3 regions of the Allobosea sp. 2RAB26 genome follow, and region 3 is predicted to be linked to each of the others. Evidence: predicted binding sites of a transcription regulator. Region 3 holds the regulator's gene; each other region holds the start of a gene.
The links. Region 3 encodes PhoB, which activates phosphate uptake and scavenging genes when phosphate is short. Its sites were predicted from a motif close to TGTCATNNANCTGTCAT; they were not measured.

Region 1 (7,225 bases), on a different contig from region 3:
ACCGTGTTGGCGAGCGCGGCCGTGACATCCTCGCTCAGGCCGAGCACCTTGCCGACCTCGCGAATGGCGCTACGCGGCCGATAGCAGATCACCGTCGCGCAGATGCCGGCGCGCAGCCGGCCATAGCGCTCATAGATATACTGCATCACCTCCTCGCGCCGCTCATGCTCGAAGTCGACATCGATATCGGGCGGCTCCTTGCGCTGTTCGGAGAGAAAGCGGGCCAGGAGCGAATTGCCCTCCATCGGGTCGACCGCGGTGACCCAGAGGCAGTAGCAGACCGCCGAATTCGCCGCCGAGCCCCGGCCTTGGCACAGGATCGGCGGCTCCTGTGCACGGGCGAAGCGCACGATGTCGTGGACCGTCAGGAAGTAGCGCGCGTAATCGAGCTTCGCGATCAGTGCGAATTCCTTGTGCAGCAGGTCGCGTACCTTGCTCGGGATGCCCTCGGGATAGCGCCTGTTCGCTCCTTCCCAGGCGAGATGCTCCAGATGTTCCTGCGGGGTGCTGCCCGGCGGCACCGGCTCGTCCGGATACTCATATTGCAACTGGTCGAGCGAGAACCGGCAGCGTTCGAGGAAGCGCACCGTCTCCGCCACCATCTCCGGCGCGTGCCGGAACAGGTGGGCCATCTCGCGCGGCGATTTGAGATGGCGCTCGGCATGGGCCTCCAGCATGCGCCCGGCTCGCTCGATCGGGACATGCTCGCGGATGCAGCTGACGACATCCTGCAAGGGCCGCCGCTCGGGCGCATGATAGAGCACGTCGTTGACGGCAAGGCAGGGCACGCCCGCCCTGGTCGCGAGCTGCACCAATGCATCGGCGCGGCGCCGGTCGTCGCCGCGATGCGGCATGTCGATACCCAGCCAGAGTCGACCGCGCGCAAATTCGAAAACGCTCGCGAGTGCCGCCGCGATCTCGCTGTCCGGCCGCCGGTCCGGCATCAGGATCAGCAGCATGCCTTCCGCGAATTCGCGCAGGTCGGAGAGCGTGAGGATGCATTCGCCCTTCTTCTCGACCTTCATCTTGCCGTGGGTCAGCAGGCGGCAGAGCCTGCCATAGGCGTCGCGATCCTGGGGATAGGCGAGCAGGTCGGGCGTGCCATCGGACAGGACGAGGCGGACCCCGACCGCGAATGTCAGCTTCGTTGTGGCGATACCCCCCTCGCGCATCGCCGCATGGGCCCGCACCACGCCGGCCAGAGAATTGCGGTCGGCGAGCCCGATTCCGGCAAGGTCGAGTTCGGCCGCCCGGCCAACCAGTTCCTCCGGACTCGAGGCTCCGCGCAGGAAGGAGAAGTTGGAGGTAACCGCGAGTTCGGCATAGCGCGCGGCTGGTCCTCCCGGGGCAGCCTCGACCAGGCGATTGTCATTGAGCCCGCTCACGCGAAAAGCCCGTGCATGAACCAGGGTGGATGCGCGGCCTCGCGGCCATAGAGTCCGTCGCGATAAAGCCAGAAGCGCCTCCCGCCCGGCTCTTCGACGCGAAAATAGTCGCGGGTCGGCGCGATCCTGCCCGTCGTCGCCCACCATTCGGCGGCGATCCGCTCCGGCCCCTCCGCCTTGGCGACCTCATGCAGCACGCGCCGCCAGCGGAAACGCGTCGGCGGTCCGTCCGGAATTTCGGCCAGGACCTCGATCGGCTCAGGCCGCGACAGCAGCCGCAGGGGCCGTTCCGGGGCAGCGCTCGGTGCCGGCCAGTCTGGGGAAAGGCCGAGCCGTACAAGCTCGCCATGCCGCAGGGCGGGCACCGCCAGCGCCGCACGCTCGGGATCATGGCTGTCCTGCGCCAAGAAACGCCGCACGCGATCCGGGCCGATCCGGGCCGCGATCGCATCGGCGACCTCCGTCAATGCCCGCTCGGCGGCGGCTTCGTCGGGCTCCTCCTTCCCCCCGGCGGCGAGCGTTCCCTGATCGACGGCGAAAGGCTCGGTCGCACCGGCCGAGAGCCGGATCAGGTCGAAGCCGAAGCCGGGATCGAGCGGGTCCGCCAAGGCATCCAGCTTCAGGGCGAAGAGCCGGTCGAGCGCAGCCGGATCGCGCAACGGCATCCCGGTCTCGATGCCGAGACGGCGCACGGCCCCGTCACTGCGGAAAAAGCTCGCCTCGAACAGTCTTGCGCCTTCGCCCCGCGCTTCCAGCATGCCGGCGAGACTTTCCTCCAGGCCGGCCAGGGCGGCCCGGATACCGGCCTCATGCGCCAGCGGCTCGGCAAAACGCCGCTCCGCCATACAGTCCGGCAGCGGTCGTCGCGGGGACAGCGCCTGCGGCAGGCGGCCAAGCGCCTGGTCGAGCCTGTCGAGCAGGTCGCGGCCGAAACGGGCGGCCAGCGGCGCGCGCGGCCGCGTCTCCAGATCGGCGATATGGGTGAGGCCCATGCGCGCGAGCCCGTGCTGCCGTGCCGCCTCCAGTCCAAGCGCCGCGGTCGGCAAGGGCCACAGGGCCTCGCTCTCCCCGTCCGGCGGCACGATGCCGCCGCGCCCATAGCGCGCGACACCCCAGGCGGCGCGCGCCGTCCCGGCAATGGCGGCGCGCAGCGTAAAGCCCTGTCGTTTCAGCCGAAGCAGGCAGTCGCGGCCAAGCGCGGCCTCGCCGCCAAAGAGATGGGTGCAGCCCGAGATATCGAGCAGCAATCCATCCTCACCATCGAGCGCGACCAGCGGTGTATAGCGGTCGCACCAGTCGGCAACGGCGCAGAGCAGGGCCGCATCGGCCGCCCTGTCCTCCTCGACCACGACCAGCCGCGGGATCATCGCCCGCGCATCGGCCAGCGCCATGGTCGCATGAAGGCCGAGACGTTCGGCTTCGGCATCGAGGCTCGTCAGCCGGAAGGCGCCCTTCGCCTTGCCCACCACAACAAGAGGACCAGGATCATCCGCTGGCCCGCCGGGCTGCGGGCCAGGCCTCTGCGATATTGCCCGAACGGATGCGCCCTGGCTGCGCCTGATCCGGTCGATGGGCAGGCGCGGGAACCAGAGCGACAGGAAGCGGCTCGCGGAAGCTATACGCATGACTGTCCCACTCCATCACCCACTGCCCTGTCGCCCCATGCCGGTTGCGCAGCACCGTGACCGCAAAATTCGGCCGGCCCGGCCCATGCGCTCTCATCCGTCCCTCCGAAGGCGCCGCCGAAACCGACCAGCGGATCGTCGCCGCGCTTGGAGCAGGACTGCTTCCCAGCCGCAGGAGAAAAGCCGTCGCGCCGGCATCCCGCGCCGCCAGGACGAGACGCCGGCTGGCCGTGAGATCGAGGCAGGCCGGCGCACCTTCGAGCTCGATCACCACCGCGCCGATACCCGAGCGCGGGTCATTGCCGCGCGGAAAGGCGTCGCCCGCCGCCTTCAGCACGGCAAGCGGATCGCGCCCCCGCACCGCAAGCACCCGGTCGGGATCGAGCCCGAACGCCGCAAGCCCCGGCGCATAGAGTTCGCCCCCTTCCGCGCCGGCGGAATCCTGCCGCAGCCAGACGACCGGCCGCCGCTCCAGCCGCGCGATCAGCCCGGCGACGAAGCCCGTCGCCGCTGGAGCCTGATGCGCCGCAGCCACGATCTCGTGCAGGGCATGGCGGCGCAGCGGCCCCAGCGCCGCATCGGCCGCCGCGTGGCCAAGGCTGAAGCTCGCCTCCTCGCCCAGCGAGACGGAGACGCTTTCCAAACCGGCAATGCTTCGCCGCAGCGCGGCGACGGCATGATCGCTCACGTCTTGGCACTCCAAATGTTCCTATTTTGTTCTTTATGACTCCGCCGCCTCAGACGAGTCAACAGCCTCCGTGACGCCCCGCCCCACAGCCCCCGATCCTGCTGTCACGGCCCTGTCATCTGTCGCCGATACCGGTTTGCGCACTGCAAGAGAGCATGAGCTCCGGACTGCGCCTCGCCCATGTCCGGATGTCGCCATGCTCGCTCCTCGATGGGAAGACCGTTCATGCTGCGTATCGAAGGCCTGACCAAGCGCTTCAGCGGCAAAGCCGCCGTGGACAATGTCTCGCTGTCGATCCCGAAGGGCGAAATGGTCGGCGTCATCGGCCGCTCCGGCGCCGGCAAGTCGACCCTGCTGCGCATGATCAACCGCTTGGCGGAGCCGAGTTCCGGCCGCCTGATCAGCGACGAGCGCGATGTCACCGCATTGAAGGGCGCCGAACTGCGCGCCTGGCGTCGCGACACCGCGATGATCTTCCAGCAGTTCAATCTCGTCGGCCGCCTCGACGTGCTGACCAATGTCCTGCTTGGCCGGCTCAATCACCGCTCGGCCTTCCTGACGTTGGTGAAGAGCTTCTCGCCGGACGACAAGATCCGCGCCATCGCCGCACTCGAGCGTCTCGACATGGGCCATCTGCTCGCCCAACGCGCCGAGACCCTTTCGGGCGGCCAGCAGCAGCGCGTCGCGATCGCCCGTGCCTTGGTCCAGGAGCCGAAGGTCATCCTTGCCGACGAGCCGATCGCTTCGCTCGATCCGCGCAACACCCAGGTCGTGATGGATGCGCTCTTCCGCATTAATCGCGAGGACGGCATCACCGTGATCTGCAATCTGCATGATCTCGATATCGCGGCGAAATATTGCGACCGACTGATCGGCATGGCCGCAGGCAAGGTCGTGTTCGACGACGTGCCGCAGGCGCTGACCCGCGAGATCGCGGCCGAACTCTACGGCATCGAGGCCAAGGATGCCGGCGCCGAGGCGCTCGACGCGCTCGATGCCATCGCCATCGCCGAAGCCAAGCGCGCCAAGCAGACCGCAGCCTGAGCCGGGTTCAAGCCCGGCCAGGACCACTCACGCCTGAAAAGACCACCAACAGCCTTCAACAGGAGCAAACCATGCTGACCCGTCGTCATACCCTCACGCTCGCCGCCGCCGGCCTGGCCGCGACGCTCGCCGCTCCCGCCTTCGCGCAGGACTGGAAAGCCAAGTATCCGGAGCTGATCTTCGCCATCATCCCGTCCGAGAACGCGTCTGGCGTCGTCGAGCGCTACACCCCCTTCGTCAACTACCTCGCGAAGGAACTCGGCACCAAGGTGACGCTGCGCATCGCCAACGACTATGCCGCGATCATCGAAGGCCAGCGCGCCGGCAACATCCATATCGGCATGTACGGCCCCGCCTCCTTCGCCCGCGCCCGCATGACCGGCGCCAAGGTCGATGCCTTCGCGATCGAGACCAATCTCGACGGCACCAAGGGCTACCACTCCGTCTTCTACGTGAAGAAGGACTCGCCCTATCAGAAGGTCGAGGACCTGAAGGGCAAGAATCTCGGCCTCGTCGATCCCAATTCCACCTCTGGCAACAATGTGCCGCGCTTCGTGCTCGACGGCATGAAGATCGAGCCCGAGACCTTCTTCGGCAAGGTCGTCTATACCGGCAGCCACGAGAACGCGGTCATCGCGCTCGGCCAGGGCACCGTCGACATCGCCGCCAACTGGTGGAACGACGAGCAGGAATCCAACCTGCAGCGCATGGCCCGCAAGAACATGGTCAAGGCCGACGATTTCCGGATCATCTACAAGTCCGAGCAGATCGTGAACTCGCCGATGGCCTATCTTTCCGACCTGCCGGAGCCGCTCAAGGCCTCGATCCGCGACGCCGTCCTCAACCTCGCCACCAAGGACAAGGTCGCCTTCGACAAGATCTATGAAGGCAAGCAGGGCCCGCTCGTCGCGGTCGACAACAAGGCCTACGACCCGATCATCGAACTGAACAAGTTCGTCGACGCGCTCCGCAAGAAGAAGTCTTCGTAAGCGCTTACCCGCCGACCGTCATGGCCGGGCATGTCCCGGCCGTGACGGAGTGGCGTCCCGCCGCGACTGGCGAACCCCGCGACGGAACCAACATGACCCTGACGATCGATCGCAACGACCCCGCCATTCGCGGCCATGCCGATCTCTATCGGCGCGAGATGGGCGCAAAGCGCCGCCAGGCCCTGCTCGGCGCCGCCATCTTCATCGCCTGCGTCACCCTCTCCGCGATCGGCTCGGAGGTCGATCTCGCGAAATTCGCCGCAAACGCCTGGCGTTTCCCGAAATACATCCTCGAGACCCTGCCGACCCTGCACCTCGCCACGCTCGGTGCCGATCTCAAGGAATGGTACTGGGGCCTGAACGGCTGGCTGAAACTGCTCTGGCAAACCCTGTTGATTGCCTATGTCGGCACCGTGCTGGGCGCCGTCGGCGGCTTCCTGCTCTGCTTTTCCGCCGCCGCCAATCTCGGCCGTGCCGGCTGGCTGCGCTGGGCCACCCGCCGATTCCTCGAATTCTGCCGCACCGTGCCGGAGATCGTCTTCGCGCTGATCTTCGTCATCGCCTTCGGCCTCGGCCCGCTGCCGGGCGTGCTCGCCATCGCGATCCACACCATGGGTGCGATGGGCAAGCTCTTCTCCGAGGTGGTCGAGAACATCGACATGAAGCCGGTCGACGGCCTCACCGCGACAGGCGCGGGCTGGTGGCAGACGATCCGCTTTGCCGTCGTCCCGCAGGTGCTTTCCAATTTCGCCAGCTACGCGCTGCTGCGCTTCGAGATCAATGTCCGCGGCGCCTCGATCATGGGCTTCGTCGGTGCCGGCGGCATCGGCCAGGATCTGATCGAAGCCATCCGCAAGTTCTACTTCACCGATGTCAGCGCCATCCTGCTGCTGATCATCGTCACCGTCATGCTGATCGACTACGGCACCGAGCGCCTGCGCCACGCCCTGCTCAACCTGGAGCACCGCTCATGAGCCTCGTCCTCACCGCCACCGAGCGCGCCGATCTCGTCCGTCGCCACCAAGGCGCCATCGACGGCTCGCTGAAGACACGCCTGACCACCATCGCGGTCGTTGCCGCCCTGCTCGGCCTCTTCCTCTATGGCCTGACCACACTGGAAGTCTCGTTCTGGAAGATCATCACCGGCATCGGCAATCTCGGCACATTCGTCGTGCTGATGCTGCCGCCGGATCCCGGCTCTGCGGCCCGCGCCGTGATCTTCGTGAAAGCGCTGTTCGAGACCATCGCCATCGCCTTTCTCGGCACCATCCTCGCCGCGATCCTCGCCTTCCCGCTCGGCTTCCTCGCAGCCAAGAACGTCGTCGCCAACCGCGTCATCCATTTCCTGGCGCGCCGCTCGCTCGACACCGTGCGCGGCGTCGATGCCCTGATCTGGGCCCTGATCTGGGTCAATGTCGTAGGCCTCGGCCCCTTCGCCGGCATGCTCGCAATCATGACCAGCGATCTCGGCGCCTTCGGCAAGCTCTATTCGGA
Region 2 (7,225 bases), on a different contig from region 3:
AAAGTTGGGGTCCTGATTTCAAAAGCAAGATCACCGGACCGTTGCCGAACCCGTCTCAGTATTCTTGAGAAGCCTGCCGGCGTCTGACTGCAGCCTCAACCATCAAGCAACGCTCCCCCTTTCCTTCGGGCCAGCCTGGGGAGCCGCTTGCAACAGGATGATCAGAAGCGGGATAATGACGACCATTCCGGCGGCCAGCATCACTCCGGATACGCCGGATACAGTCAATATCCGGGCGCCGAGGATGGCTCCGAAGCCGATGGCCGAATTGATGACCGCCGAGTGTATCGCGGCAGCGGACATGACTGTCGAACCGGCCGCGCGCAGGATCCAGGTCTGCAGGCCCGCGAACAGCGCCGCGATGGCGGCGCCCCAGATGACGAGCAAGACGAAGACCCAACCTGTTCCCAGCTGAGGACCGAACCATCCAAGGCCAACAAGCGCCAGGCACAAGGCAAACAGCCCTGCAGTGATGATCGACTTCATGAAGCGGTCGATGAGAAAGCCGGTCAGGATGTTCCCAAGGAATCCTGCACCCCCAAAGCCGAACAGCAACACACCGATCATGACCTGGGGAAGATCCGGAATTTCTCCGAGGAATGGTTCGATAAAAGTGTACGCTGCGAAGTTCGCCGCCGCCATGAATGCCGTTACAGCATAGATCCCCAGCAGGTCATGTCTGCGGAACACCGATCCAAGCTCTCTCCATCCTGCCGGCGATCCGGGCTGCATTTTGGGAAGAACTGCGATCATCAGGACCGAGGTAAGCAGCCCGACTGCGCCAATTGAGCCAAACGCTGCACGCCATCCACTCGCCTGACCGACGAGGTTCGCGAGCGGCACGCCGACAACGGTCGCCATCGAGATCCCGCCGAATATGATTGCGGTTGCAACACCCATACGGTGGGACGGTGCAATCTGTGACGCGACCGCAGCCGCCATGGCCCAGAAGAAACCGTGAACGACAGCGCCCACCGCGCGTGCCAGCAACAACCCGTCGAAGCTGTGGGAAATCATCGCCGCAAGATTGGTCGCGGAAAGAATGAGCATCAAGACGATGAGCAATGGCTTGCGAGGAAACTTCTGGAGCAGAACGACCGACAACAGGCCGCTCGCGGCGCCGATCCAGGCATAGAGCGTCACCGTGAGCCCGACCGAGGCCTGATCTCGCCCCAGATCCAGGGCGATCTGGGACAGCAGCCCGATCGGCGCGAACTCGGTCGTGACCATTGTGAACGAGGCGATGCCGAGCACGATTACCGCAAGCCAGATGCGGAGCGGAGAATCTGTATTTTCAGGTCTCATTGTAGGAGACCGCTGCAAGACCCAGTGGACTCCTGCCCTTGATGACCTTCCGGTTCGTTTTTGCGCCTGTCCCCATCGACGAACGCGGCCCTGAGGCCGTTGTCTGCCAGGGTCAATTGCTCCTCTGCGGTCCGGCCCAATGCCTCGGCCGACGGGATGAGATTTTCGCTTACGTGACCTCTAAAGTACGTTGGATCATCGGAGTTGACCGGAACGCAGATGCCGGCATGGAGGAGCCGACGCAGATTGTGATGTTCGAGGCCGGGAAAGACCCTCAGCGCGACATTCGAGAAGGTCTGAATCACTCCCACTCGATCGTGCCGGGCGGCTTCGACGTCACGTCGTAGACGACCCGGTTGATGCCCTTGACCTCGTTGATGATGCGGGTCGCGGTGCGGCCGAGGAAGGCCATGTCGTAGGGATAGAAATCGGCCGTCATGCCGTCCACCGAGGTGACGGCACGCAACGCGCAGACGTGGTCATAGGTGCGGTGGTCACCCATCACGCCGACGGTGCGCACCGGCAGCAGCACGGCAAAAGCCTGCCAGATCACGTCGTAGAGACCGGCCTTGCGGATCTCCTCGAGATAGATCGCGTCGGCCTTGCGCAGGATGTCGAGCTTTTCCTTGGTGATCTCGCCGGGGCAGCGAATGGCGAGGCCCGGCCCTGGGAAGGGATGGCGGCCGACGAAGGCCTCGGGCAGGCCAAGCTCCCGGCCCAGCACGCGGACCTCGTCCTTGAACAGCTCGCGCAGCGGCTCGACGAGCTTCATCTTCATGCGCTCGGGCAACCCGCCGACATTGTGGTGCGACTTGATCGTCACCGAGGGCCCGCCGGAGAAGGAGACGCTCTCGATCACGTCGGGATAGAGCGTGCCCTGTGCCAGGAAATCGGCACCGCCGAGCTTGCGCGCTTCTTCGTCGAAGACCTCGATGAAGAGGCGGCCGATGGTCTTGCGCTTGGCCTCCGGATCGGAGCCGCATTTGGCGAGCTCGGCGAGGAAGAGTTCCTCCGCCTCCACATGCACGAGCGGGATGTTGTAGCTGTCGCGGAACAGGCGCACGACCTCTTCCGCCTCGTTCATCCGCATCAGGCCGTGATCGACGAAGACGCAGGTGAGCTGGTCACCGATGGCCTCGTGGATCAGCACGGCGGCAACGGCGGAATCGACGCCGCCGGAAAGCCCGCAGATCACCCTGCCCTTGCCGACCTGCGCACGGATCTTGGCGATGGTCTCGGAGCGATAGGCGGACATGCTCCAATCCGGGACGCAGCCGCAGATATCGACGACGAAGTTGCGCAGCAACTTGGCGCCGTCCGGCGTATGCACCACCTCCGGATGGAACATGGTCGAATAGAAACGCCGCTCCTCGTCGCTCGCGACCGCGAAGGGCGCGTTCTCCGAGGTCGCCTTGACCGAGAAACCAGCCGGCAACTGCGTGACGCGGTCGCCATGGCTCATCCAGACCGGGAAGCGGCCGCCCTGGTTCCAGACCTCCCTGAACAGTGCCGAAGGCGCGACGATCTCGACATCGGCGCGGCCGAACTCGGCCGCATGCCCGCCCTCGACCTTGCCGCCGAGCTGATGCGCCATAGTCTGCTGACCATAGCAGATGCCGAGAAGCGGCAGGCCCGCCGAGAAGACCTCCTGCGGGGCGCGCGGCGAATTTTCATCCGGCACCGAGGCCGGACCGCCGGAGAAGATGACGCCCTTCGGCTTCATCCGCTGAAAGGCCTCGGAGGCCGACTGGAACGGAGCGATCTCGCAATAGACGCCGATCTCGCGTACGCGACGCGCGATCAGCTGCGTGACCTGGCTACCGAAATCGATGATGAGGATGGAGTCGTGGGGCTTGCTCGTCATCGCGCCCGGTTACGCCATCACGCGCGCAGGCGCAACGGCGCAAGCGCGCCTCAGGCCTCGCGCCTGACGCAAGCCAGATAGAATCCGTCCGTCCCGGTGCGCTGCGGCGACAATTGCAGGCCAAGCGCGGTCGAGAACCGCGCGAGCAAAGCAAAGTCGCCTTCCCTCGGCGACAGGATCTCCTGGCTCGGCACGAGGGTGAAGCCGGGGTGGCGCTGCAGGAACCCTGAAACGGCCCCGTCATTCTCATCCGGAAGCACCGAGCAGGTGACATAGGCAATACGACCGCCGGACTTCACCAGGCGGGCTGCGCGCGCCAGCACCTCGGCCTGGTCCTTGATCCGCTCGGCGAGCGCGCCCGGTCTGACGCGCCATTTTGCGTCGGGATTACGCCGCCAGGTGCCGGAACCGGTGCAGGGCGCATCGACCAGGACGAGATCCGCCTCGCCCACGACTTCGCTGAGGGATTCATGGCCGCGGCTGCGCGGGACGCGAATCTGGACGATACTGGCGCCCGAGCGCGCCAGACGCTCATGCAGTGGCGCCAGACGACGGCTATCGAGATCGGTCGCGAACAGGCGACCCTGATTCTGCATCTGGGCAGCGAGAGCCAACGTCTTGCCTCCGGCGCCGGCGCAAAGGTCGACCACGGTCTCGCCGGGCTTGGCGCCGGCCAGTAGCGAGACGAGCTGCGAGCCCTCGTCCTGGATCTCGAAGGCGCCCTCGAAGAAGCTCGGCTCGCTCTGCAGCGAAGGGCCGCGCCCATCCGCCCCCGGCAGGAAGCGGATCGCATCAGGGGACCATGCCCCCGCCTCCGCTCCAAGATGAGCGAGTTCCGCCAACACCTTGGCCTGATTCGACTTAAGGCGATTGACGCGGATGTCGATCGGCGCACGATCGGCCAGTGCGGCGCCCTCCGACACGGCCTGCTCGCCAAAGCTCGCTGAGAAAGCAGGCCAAAGCCACTCAGGCACATCGGCGCGGACCCAGCCCGGTGCATCGTCGAGGTCGAAGGTGATCAGCCGGGTCGCTTCCTCGCGCGTCAGCGGCGCGGGCGCGTGGTTCTCGCCCGAGCACAGTTCGGCGATCTCTTCCATCCGGAGTTCGCGCAGGCCGGCGAGCATGCCGAGAACCATCGCGCGCGAGGTCTCCTCGCCCATGGCGAAGGCCGAGGAGGAGCGGCGGCGGAGCGCGTCATAGACCAGGGTCGCAATTGCGGCACGATCCTTCGACCCGGCAAAGCGCCGCGACAGACCCCAATCCTTCAGGGCGTCGGATGCCGGCCGGCGACGCTGTATGATATCGTCCAGCACCTCGATGGCGGCGCTGATGCGGGCGGCAGGGGTCATTGCGTCGTTCCGTCTGGTGCCGGCGTGTGCGGCATAATCTCGGCGCTGTGGTGTCATATAGACGAGGCAGGGGCAACAACGTCTCGACCGGATACTTGAGGCGAAGGCATGTCCCGGACATTCCGTCCCGGTTGAGCAGACGTTCTGCTCTGCCGCTCGCGGGCGCTCATGACCGGGCCACCACTCCGGCCGATCTTGCGGCACTCTCCCCGAATGCCGCAATCCGCATGGCGAGCCAGGGCTTACGGCCCTCATCGCAGGATGATCCGGCAACCGAGGCTGGTTGCCCTTGCTGCGTCCAGCTTGAAAATCGACGCATTATCATGTGAAGCCGTCTGCTTGACGAAGCGTCGTCGTCAGCGGCACACGGGGGGCGATCGCTCCGATCAAGTGGAAACCACGCCATGCAGCGCCTTTGCCGAATCACGCTTGCCGGTCTTCTTGCCCTGGCCCTCACGGCCTGCGCCACAACACCGCCGCCAGACCTGACGCCGCCCCCCCAGAAGCGCCTCGACGCCAAGACGACGCTCGAAAACAAGCGCTGAGCCCGTAGCCAATCACAGGCGTCGCTCTGGCTTGACCGGGCGACGCTTCTGCCGGGCCTCTCGATCGTCGTCCGTCAGGACGCGCCACGATACGGACCGGACGGGCAGCGCCCCCGCGCCTCGCCACAAAGTTGTCCTTGCGGCACAAGACCACTTCACGGAGCTGTCATATCGTCTGATCATGGTCGCGCGCTCTTGCCGCGATCAGGGAACAGATCCGATGAAACAGACGCTACTTTCGGCCACGATGCTGGCCGCCATTGCCTGCGGCGGCCTGGCTGCCACATCGCCCGCCTTCGCCCAACCCGTGCCGACGCTCGATGGGAAGAAGCCCCTCATCGTCGGTCACCGCGGCGCCAGCGGCCACAGGCCCGAGCACACGCTCGAATCCTACAAGCTGGCGATCGAACAGGGTGCCGATTTCATCGAGCCGGATCTTGTCGCGACCAAGGACGGCGTACTCGTCGCACGGCACGAGCCGATGCTGAGCGGCACCACGGACGTTTCGGAGCGACCGGAATTCGCTGCTCGCAAGACTGTCAGGAAGGTCGACGGTGTCGACACCAATGACTGGTTCGCCGGGGATTTCACCCTCGCCGAGATCAAGACGCTGCGCGCCAAGCAGGCGATGCCCGATCGCGACCAGTCGCATAATGGCAAGTTCCCGATCCCGACGCTGCAGGAGATCATCGATCTCGCCAAGGCCGAAAGCACCCGGACCGGCCGCACCATCGGCATCTATCCCGAGACCAAGCACCCGATCTTTCATGCCGCGATCGGGCTGCCGCTCGAGGACCGCCTGCTCGATCAGTTGAAGGCGGCCGGCTGGACCGAAAAGTCCTCGCCCGTGATCATCCAGAGCTTCGAGACGGCCAATCTCAAATATCTGCGCGGCAAGACGCAACTGCGCCTCGTCCAGCTCGTCGATGCCGATGACGTCGACAAGGATGGCGGCATCGTGCTGGCCGCGCCCTTCGACAAGCCCTACGATTTCGTCGTCACCGGCGACAAGCGCACCTTCAAGGACCTGGTCACGGCCGACGGGCTGAAGGAGATCAAGACCTATGCCGACGGTGTCGGGCCGTGGAAGCCCTATATCCTCGCCGGCAAGCAAACTATCGGCGAGGACGGCAAGCCGAAGGATCTGAACGGCGACGGCAAGATCGACGAGCAGGATCGGGTACTGATCGCGCCGACCAATGTCGTCAAGGACGCGCATGCGGCCGGCCTCTTCGTCCATACCTGGACGTTCCGCAGCGAGCCGAAGCGGCTAACCTCGAATTTCAAGGGCGATCCCGCTGCCGAGTACAAGGCCTTCTTCGATCTCGGAATCGACGGGCTGTTCTCGGACTTCCCCGATGCCGCCGTGAAGGCCCGCGACGCCAAATAAGGCAGCCCCAACGATCAGCAGCCCGCCCTGGATCACCAGGGCGGGCTTTCTCTTGCACATTTCAGCGGGAGATCAATCGCAGACCCGCGTCGTCCGCCTGATCTCGCCACGCGGCGTTTCCTCGATGGTCCTCACGGTGCGGCAATCTCCGCGCCAGCTGCTGCGCTCCCAGCGGGCGCGATCGCGCATGCGCTCTTCGCGGCGGATTTCCCGGTCGATGGCGCGCTCGCGCGGCGGGCGTGGATCGACCGAGACCCCGCCCGGTCCAATGTTGATCGACTGGGCATAGGCGCCGCTCGTCGCAAGCAGGACAGCAGTCATCGTCGGAATGATGAATCTCATGATGCGTTCCTCCGTTCTGCAGGCAAGAACGGGGTACATCCCGAATTGTTCCGGAATTTGATCGCGCCGATAGTGGTTCGATACGGGGGCTATCTCTATCTATGCCTGTTGGATCAATCGCCGTGGCAGCGTCCACTATGGCAGACGACGCTCGATCCTCGCTCTAACCTTGACGCAGTTGCGGCGCGCCGAGGGTTCGGCGCGCCGCATGGTTCAAGTCTTGCCCGGCCTCAGTGCAGGATCTGGCTGAGGAAGAGCTTGGTGCGTTCGTGCTGCGGGTTCTTGAAGAACTCGTTGGGCTCGTTCATCTCGACGACCTGGCCGGCATCCATGAAGATGACGCGGTCGGCGACCTGGCGCGCAAAGCCCATTTCGTGGGTGACGCAGAGCATGGTCATGCCCTCTTCTGCCAGGCTCACCATGGTGTCGA
Region 3 (7,225 bases):
CAACGATATCGATGTGAACGAGCTGCGCTCGCGCGTCGGCATGGTGTTCCAGAAGCCGACGCCTTTCCCGATGTCGATCTACGACAATGTCGCATTCGGCATCCGCCTCTACGAGAAGCCGCCGAAATCCGAGCTCGATGACCGCGTCGAAGGTGCGCTGCGCCGCTCCGCGCTCTGGGACGAGGTCAAGGACAAGCTGAAGACCTCCGGCATGGGCCTGTCCGGCGGCCAGCAGCAGCGCCTCTGCATTGCGCGGACCATTGCCCAGAAGCCGGAAGTCATCCTGTTCGACGAGCCGACCTCGGCGCTCGATCCGATCTCGACCGGCAAGATCGAGGACCTGCTCGAGCAGCTCAAGACCGACTTCACCATCGTCATCGTCACCCACAACATGCAGCAGGCGGCGCGCATCTCGCAGTACACCGCCTTCATGTATCTCGGTGAGGTGATCGAATTCGACGCCACCAACACCATTTTCATGAACCCGCACAAGAAGCAGACGCAGGACTACGTCACCGGCCGCTTCGGCTGAACCGGCGCCCAGCCTTCCAACTGCTTTGCCGACAAAGGATACGCCGCGATGACTGATCACATCGTCCGCTCATATGATGCCGATCTCGAGGGGATCCGCCGCAGCCTGGCCGAGATGGGGGGCATGTCGGAGCGCATGCTCGGCGATTCGACAGTCGCCCTGGTGCGCCGCGACACCGGGCTGGCACAGAAGGTCATCAGCGCCGACCAGCGCCTCGACAATCTGCAGCGCGAGGTAGAGGAGAAGGCGGTGCTCACCATCGCCCGGCGCCAGCCGCTCGCCAACGACCTGCGCGAGCTGATCTCCGCCATCCGCATCGCCGCCGATATCGAGCGTGTCGGCGATCTCGCCAAGAATATCGCCAAGCGCGCGGTCGCCATCTCCGGCCAGTTCCAGCCGCCGTCGCGCGCGGTCGTCGGCCTCGAGCATATGAGCCGCCTGGTTCAGGCCCAGCTCAAGGACGTGCTCGACGCTTACGCCGTCAGCAACGAGCAGAAGGCCATGGAGGTCTGGCGCCGCGACGATGAGATCGACGCGCTCTATACCTCGCTCTTCCGCGAGCTGCTCACCTATATGATGGAAGACCCGCGCAACATCACCTTCTGCACGCATCTCCTGTTCTGCGCCAAGAATGTCGAGCGCATCGGCGACCACACCACCAACATCGCCGAGACGATCCACTATCTCGTCACGGGCGAAGCCTTGGACGCAGCCCGCCCGAAGCTCGACACGACCAATATCCTTCTGGACGCCGCCACCGGTGAGTGACCGGCGCCCGACACCTTTGGGACCGAGTGAGACATGCCTGCACGCATCCTGATCGTTGAGGACGAAGAGCCGCTGACCCTGTTGCTGCGCTACAATCTCGAAGCCGAGGGCTTCGAGGTCGACAGCGTCGCGCGTGGCGACGATGCCGAGCTGCATCTGCGCGATCATACGCCGGACCTCGTGCTGCTCGACTGGATGCTGCCGGGCCTTTCCGGCATCGAGCTCTGCCGGAGGCTGCGGACCCGTCGCGATACCGAGCGGGTGCCGATCATCATGCTCACCGCCCGCGGCGAGGAAACCGAGCGTGTGCGCGGCCTCGCCACCGGGGCCGACGACTATGTCGTCAAGCCGTTCTCGCTGCCCGAGCTGATCGCCCGCATCCAGGCGTTGCTACGCCGCGCCAAGCCGGGTCATGTCGCCGGCCTGTTGGCCGCCGGCGATCTCGAACTCGACCGCACCACCCGCCGTGTCCGCCGCTCAGGCAGCGAGCTGCATCTCGGCCCGACCGAGTTCCGCCTGCTCGAATTCCTGATGCAGGCGCCGGGGCGGGTCTATTCCCGGGCCCAGCTGCTCGACGCGGTCTGGGGCCGCGACGTCTATATCGACGAGCGCACCGTCGACGTCCATGTCGGCCGGCTGCGCAAGGCGATCACTCCTGACAACGCCAAGGACCCGCTGCGGACCGTGCGCGGTGCCGGCTATGCCTTCGACGAGACCTTTGCGCGGAGCTGAGACTTGGATCATCGGGGACTTGGATCATCGGGCCGGATATCGAATCCGCCCGACGATCTAACCGTCTATGGTTGCATCGGCCTTCCCGAAAACCGCAATCCACCTTTCGGGCCGATACCCTAGCGCGGCCCTGCGATGATGATCGCCGCGCCGGCGAGGCAGATCAGCCCACCGATAATGTCCCAGCGGTCGGGGCGAAAGCCTTCCACGGCCCAGAGCCAGACGAGCGAACTGACGATGTAGACGCCGCCATAGGCGGCATAGGCCCGTCCGGCGGCTTCGCTCTCCGCCAGCGTCAACAGCCCGGCGAACAGGGCGAGCGAAAACAGTCCGGGTACGAGCCACCAGACCGGCTTGCCGAGCCGGAGCCAGCCCCAGAACGCGAAACAGCCGGCGATTTCGAGAATGGCTGCGCCGAGATAAGCGGCGATGGTCGGCATGGTTCGTCCCTGTCGATGGCCTTCGGGGCGGGATTACCCTTGACCGCAGGGCGCGCTGACGGCAAGCCGGACCGATGCCCACACATCACGTCGCCATCATTGGAGCAGGGCCCTCCGGGCTGATCGCGGCCGAGCGCCTCGCGGCAGCCGGGGACACCGTCACGATCTACGATCGCATGCCCTCTCCGGCCCGCAAATTCCTGCTGGCCGGGCGCGGCGGATTGAACCTCACCCATTCCGAATCGCTCGACGGCTTCCTGCCCCGCTATCGCGATGCGCAAGCCTGGCTGGAGCCGGCCATTCGCGCCTTCCCGCCACAATCCCTGCGCGACTGGGCCGATGCGCTCGGGCAGGACACGTTCGTCGGCAGCAGCGGCCGCGTCTTCCCGCGCGCCATGAAGGCCTCGCCCTTGCTGCGGGCATGGCTGCGCCGGCTCGAGGGCCTCGGTGTCAGCTTCGCGCCTGGTCATCGCTGGACCGGCTGGAGCGCGGCGGGAGCTCTGACGTTACGGCACCGCGATGGCGCCGAGGTCGAGGTGCGGCCCGACGCGACGCTGCTCGCGCTCGGCGGCGCGAGCTGGCCACGGCTGGGTTCGGATGGTGGCTGGGCGCCCTTGCTGGCGGCGCGCGGAATTGCGATTGCGCCGCTGCGCCCGGCCAATGGCGGCTTCACGGTCGATTGGTCCCAGACCATGCGAGAGCGTTTTGCCGGAGTACCGTTGAAACGCATCGTCCTGAGCTTCGGCGGCCAATCCGTGCCCGGCGAGGCGATGATCGATGCGACGGGTCTGGAAGGCGGCGCGGTCTATGCACTCTCTGCCCCGATCCGCGAGACGATCCTGCGCGAGGGCAGGGCGGTCATCACCATCGATCTGCGGCCCGATCACGAGGCGGCGCTGCTGGTCCAGCGCCTCGCGCATCGTCGCAAGGGCGTGACGATGAGCAATCATCTGCGCAAGGCTGCAGGTCTTGCTCCATCCGCGATTGCGCTGCTGCGCGAAGCGGCGAAGGGGCCACTCCCCGAAGACGCGGAGAGGCTGGCCGCACTGATCAAGGCCGCGCCTCTGGTGCTGACCGGTCTCAGGCCGATCGAGCGGGCGATCTCCACCGCCGGTGGCGTCGCCGCCGCGGAGATCGAGGAAGGCTTCATGCTGAAACGCTTGCCCGGTACCTTTGTCGCAGGCGAGATGCTGGATTGGGAGGCGCCGACCGGCGGCTATCTGCTGCAGGCCTGTTTCGCGACCGGAGTCGCAGCTGCAGCAGGGATTCAGGCCTGGCTCGCGGATAGCTGAACGATCGCCTCAGGCGATCGCGATGATCTCGACCGCCTCAGTGCCGATGCTGACGCTCTCGCCAATGCCCTTGCCCATCAGCGCGCTCGCCAACGGCGCGACATAGGGCAGCGTTCCGTGTGCCGGATCGGCCTCGTCCTCGCCGACCAGCCGCCAGTTCTGCTCGCGCCCATCAGCCCGGCGGATCGTCACTGTCGAGCCGAAGCGGACGATGTCGTGCCTTTCCTGCGCAGGGGCCAGCTTGGCGCTGGCGCGCCGCGCCGCCCAGTAGCGGAACTCGCGCCGCGTCTGAGCGATCTCGGTGCGGTCGCCTCCGGCCAACGCCGCCGCGTGTTCGTCATGCCAGCGCGCCAGCTGGGCCTCGATCTGTGCGAGCCCTTCAGGCGTCACGAGGTTTGGGTGAGGCGAGACTGGCCGGTCCGGCAGCTCGTCCAGGGTCCCTCTTTCCTCGGCTTCCTTGACGAAGGCGCGAGTCATTCTGGCCTCCTCCTATTGATCTCGGCACATCCGGCGAACCGGACCACAGCTTTCAGTGTTACGTCCTCACGACTGCTTGCGATGCAGCGCCAACCCGATGCTGGAATCTGAAGCGGCGATCACTTGGAGATGGGGATCAGGCACTGCCGAAGACAAGACCCGAACAGTCTACACCCCCGTGTCCGGCCGCACCATCAAGAGCAGAGCCATCGCGCGCTGCCCCTGGCCCCGGATCACGAGCGCAGTCTCGTTCCCAAGGGGGCAGCCGATGCCGGAAGAGCGCCGCGCTTGCGTCGGGCCGTCCATCGCGGCCACCTTGATCCTGAGTTGCGAGACCCGACGGCGATCGTCCGGGAGGGGCAACGGCGATCGTTGCGCGCGCAGGCTTCGATTGACTGACGGATAGCCCAATGATTATGAATGCAGATCAATAGCCAGAGAGTTATGCGTTGTGATCCGTGCAGACGCACCGTGCTCTCCAAGACGTTTGCCGGCCGGCCCAGCCTCTTCGAGAGGTTGCGCTGCGAGCTCGAGCAGACGGTTGGCCCGATCCCAGAAGCGAGAGTTCCGGAGAGAAGGGAAGATCATGAGCCAGAGCGAGTCCCAGAACGAAAACTCCCCGTCTCAGATGATCGACGGGCGGATCACGGAGCTGGGCGACTGGCGAGGCAAGATGCTCTCCCAGCTCCGCGCATGGATCAGACAAGCCGATCCCGAGGTGGTCGAGGAGTGGAAATGGCGAGGGGTTCCGGTGTGGTCCCACGACGGATTGATCTGCACTGGGGAGACCTACAAGAGCGTCGTCAAAATGACCTTTGCCAAGGGGGCCTCACTCGACGACCCATCGGGCCTCTTCAATTCCAGTCTGGATGGCAACACCAGGCGGGCCATCGACATCCACGAGGGTGAGACGATTGACGAAGGGGCATTGAAGACTCTCATTCGCGCAGCCGTGACCCTCAACATGTCCGGCGGCTGCGGCAAGACCAAGTCCCGCGGATAAGCCTCGATCCGTCTCGATATGCGCCGGCGTGCGATGAAAGCCGGACTTGCATCGCGCCCGCCCCGGGACTGCTTCAATCCGGCTGCTCCTGGCACAGTGTACTCCTGTCACCTGCTGTCAGTTATCCGCCTGCTGCGACGGCGTACCCCTCGCGCTCCGACCGGTTTCGCCCCATATTGCCGCCATGCCGAAAAGCTCCGACACGACCGCCAAGGCTAAGCCTGCAAAGAAGCCCGCCTCCGCGCGCACTCCGAACTCCAAGGCCACCAAGCCCGAGTTGAAGCCGCTCGAGGGCTATCTTGCCGATCTGCTCAATCCCGCGATCAATCGCGGCAGGGCGGTCCCGGGCGGCGCCTCCGGTTTCAGCGACCTGCCGCAGGCCGGTTATGGCGAGCCGCGCCCCGGCGACACCAAGCTGAAGAAAAAGCCGAAGAAGAACGACGCGGCCTCCGCCTTCGGCGAAGCCGAAGGCGAGACCGCGGCCTCCGTCACCGCGCATTCGCTGCAGCACCTGCTCGAGTCCGGCAGCCCCTTCATCGATCCAGGCAAGCCCTGGACGCCACACCGCCCGGCCCGGCCGGACAAGTCCGAGGGCGGAATCGCCTTCCGCATGCAGTCGGATTTCGAGCCTGCGGGTGACCAGCCGACCGCGATCGCCGATCTCGTCGACGGCGTCGCACGGCAGGAGCGCGACCAGGTCCTGCTCGGCGTCACCGGCTCCGGCAAGACCTTCACGATGGCCAAGGTGATCGAGGAGACGCAGCGCCCGGCTCTGATCCTCGCCCCAAACAAGACGCTGGCCGCACAGCTCTACGGTGAGTTCAAGAGCTTCTTCCCCGACAACGCGGTCGAATACTTCGTCTCCTACTACGATTACTACCAGCCGGAGGCCTACGTCCCGCGTTCTGATACGTTTATCGAGAAGGAATCCTCGATCAACGAGCAGATCGACCGCATGCGCCACTCGGCCACGCGCTCGCTGCTGGAGCGCGACGACGTCATCATCGTGGCCAGCGTCTCCTGCATCTACGGCATCGGCTCGGTCGAGACCTATACGGCGATGACCTTCGCCATCAAACTCGGCGAGCGCATCGAGCAGCGCCAGCTCATCGCCGATCTCGTCGCCCTGCAATACAAGCGCACGCTCGGCGATTTCGCCCGCGGCACCTTTCGTGTGCGTGGTGACGTCATCGAGCTGTTCCCGGCCCACTATGAGGACCGCGCCTGGCGCATCGGCCTGTTCGGCGACGAGGTCGAAAGCATCTCGGAATTCGATCCGCTCACCGGTCAGAAGACGGCCGACCTCGAATTCGTGAAAGTCTACGGCAATTCGCACTACACCACGCCGCGACCGACGCTGACCCAGGCCGTCAAGTCGATCAAGGAGGAGCTCAAGGCCCGCCTTGAGGAGCTCAATCGCATGGGGCGCTATCTCGAGGCGCAACGGCTCGACCAGCGCTGCACCTTCGACATCGAGATGATCGAGTCGACCGGCTCCTGCAACGGCATCGAGAACTATTCGCGCTATCTCACCGGCCGCAAGCCGGGCGAGCCGCCGCCGACCCTGTTCGAGTACCTGCCCGACAATGCGCTGGTCTTCACCGATGAGAGCCACGTCACCGTGCCGCAGATCGGCGGCATGTACCGGGGCGACTTCCGCCGCAAGGCGACATTGGCCGAATACGGCTTCCGCCTGCCGTCCTGCATGGATAACCGGCCGCTACGCTTCGAGGAATGGGACGCGATGCGCCCGCAATCGGTGCATGTCTCGGCGACGCCCGGCGGCTGGGAGATGGACCGCACCGGCGGTGTCTTCACCGAGCAGGTCATCCGTCCAACCGGGCTGATCGACCCACCGGTCGAGGTCCGCCCCGCCAAGCACCAGGTTGCCGACCTGCTCGACGAGATCAAGGAGGTCACCGAGAAGGGCTACCGCAGCCTCGTCACCGTGCTGACCAAGCGCATGGCCGAGGACCTGACC

Region 1: a site for PhoB is predicted at 3,801-3,817, ahead of phnC (phosphonate ABC transporter ATP-binding protein). Genes of this name have one in related genera too.
Region 2: a site for PhoB is predicted at 5,217-5,233, ahead of AB4118_RS22975 (glycerophosphodiester phosphodiesterase). Genes of this name have one in related genera too.

The regions. Positions count from the first base shown of each region.
Region 1 is NZ_JBFRGS010000001.1:253,377-260,601, reverse strand. Features, by position in the region: gene AB4118_RS01205 (error-prone DNA polymerase) at 1-1,385, opposite strand, end outside; gene AB4118_RS01200 (Y-family DNA polymerase) at 1,382-2,851, opposite strand; gene AB4118_RS01195 (ImuA family protein) at 2,871-3,698, opposite strand; gene phnC (phosphonate ABC transporter ATP-binding protein) at 3,924-4,742, shown strand; gene phnD (phosphonate ABC transporter substrate-binding protein) at 4,814-5,731, shown strand; gene phnE (phosphonate ABC transporter, permease protein PhnE) at 5,824-6,705, shown strand; gene phnE (phosphonate ABC transporter, permease protein PhnE) at 6,702-7,225, shown strand, end outside.
Region 2 is NZ_JBFRGS010000012.1:202,810-210,034, forward strand. Features, by position in the region: gene AB4118_RS22950 (MFS transporter) at 103-1,254, opposite strand; gene AB4118_RS22955 (hypothetical protein) at 1,302-1,616, opposite strand; gene guaA (glutamine-hydrolyzing GMP synthase) at 1,607-3,169, opposite strand; gene AB4118_RS22965 (RsmB/NOP family class I SAM-dependent RNA methyltransferase) at 3,220-4,518, opposite strand; gene AB4118_RS22970 (hypothetical protein) at 4,923-5,063, shown strand; gene AB4118_RS22975 (glycerophosphodiester phosphodiesterase) at 5,284-6,453, shown strand; gene AB4118_RS22980 (hypothetical protein) at 6,526-6,795, opposite strand; partial or broken gene AB4118_RS22985 (amino acid ABC transporter ATP-binding protein) at 7,026-7,225, opposite strand, start outside.
Region 3 is NZ_JBFRGS010000007.1:330,159-337,383, forward strand. Features, by position in the region: gene pstB (phosphate ABC transporter ATP-binding protein PstB) at 1-532, shown strand, start outside; gene phoU (phosphate signaling complex protein PhoU) at 581-1,300, shown strand; gene phoB (phosphate regulon transcriptional regulator PhoB) at 1,334-2,032, shown strand; gene AB4118_RS16675 (YnfA family protein) at 2,152-2,472, opposite strand; gene AB4118_RS16680 (TIGR03862 family flavoprotein) at 2,547-3,764, shown strand; gene greA (transcription elongation factor GreA) at 3,774-4,241, opposite strand; gene AB4118_RS16690 (DUF1801 domain-containing protein) at 4,828-5,244, shown strand; gene uvrB (excinuclease ABC subunit UvrB) at 5,429-7,225, shown strand, end outside.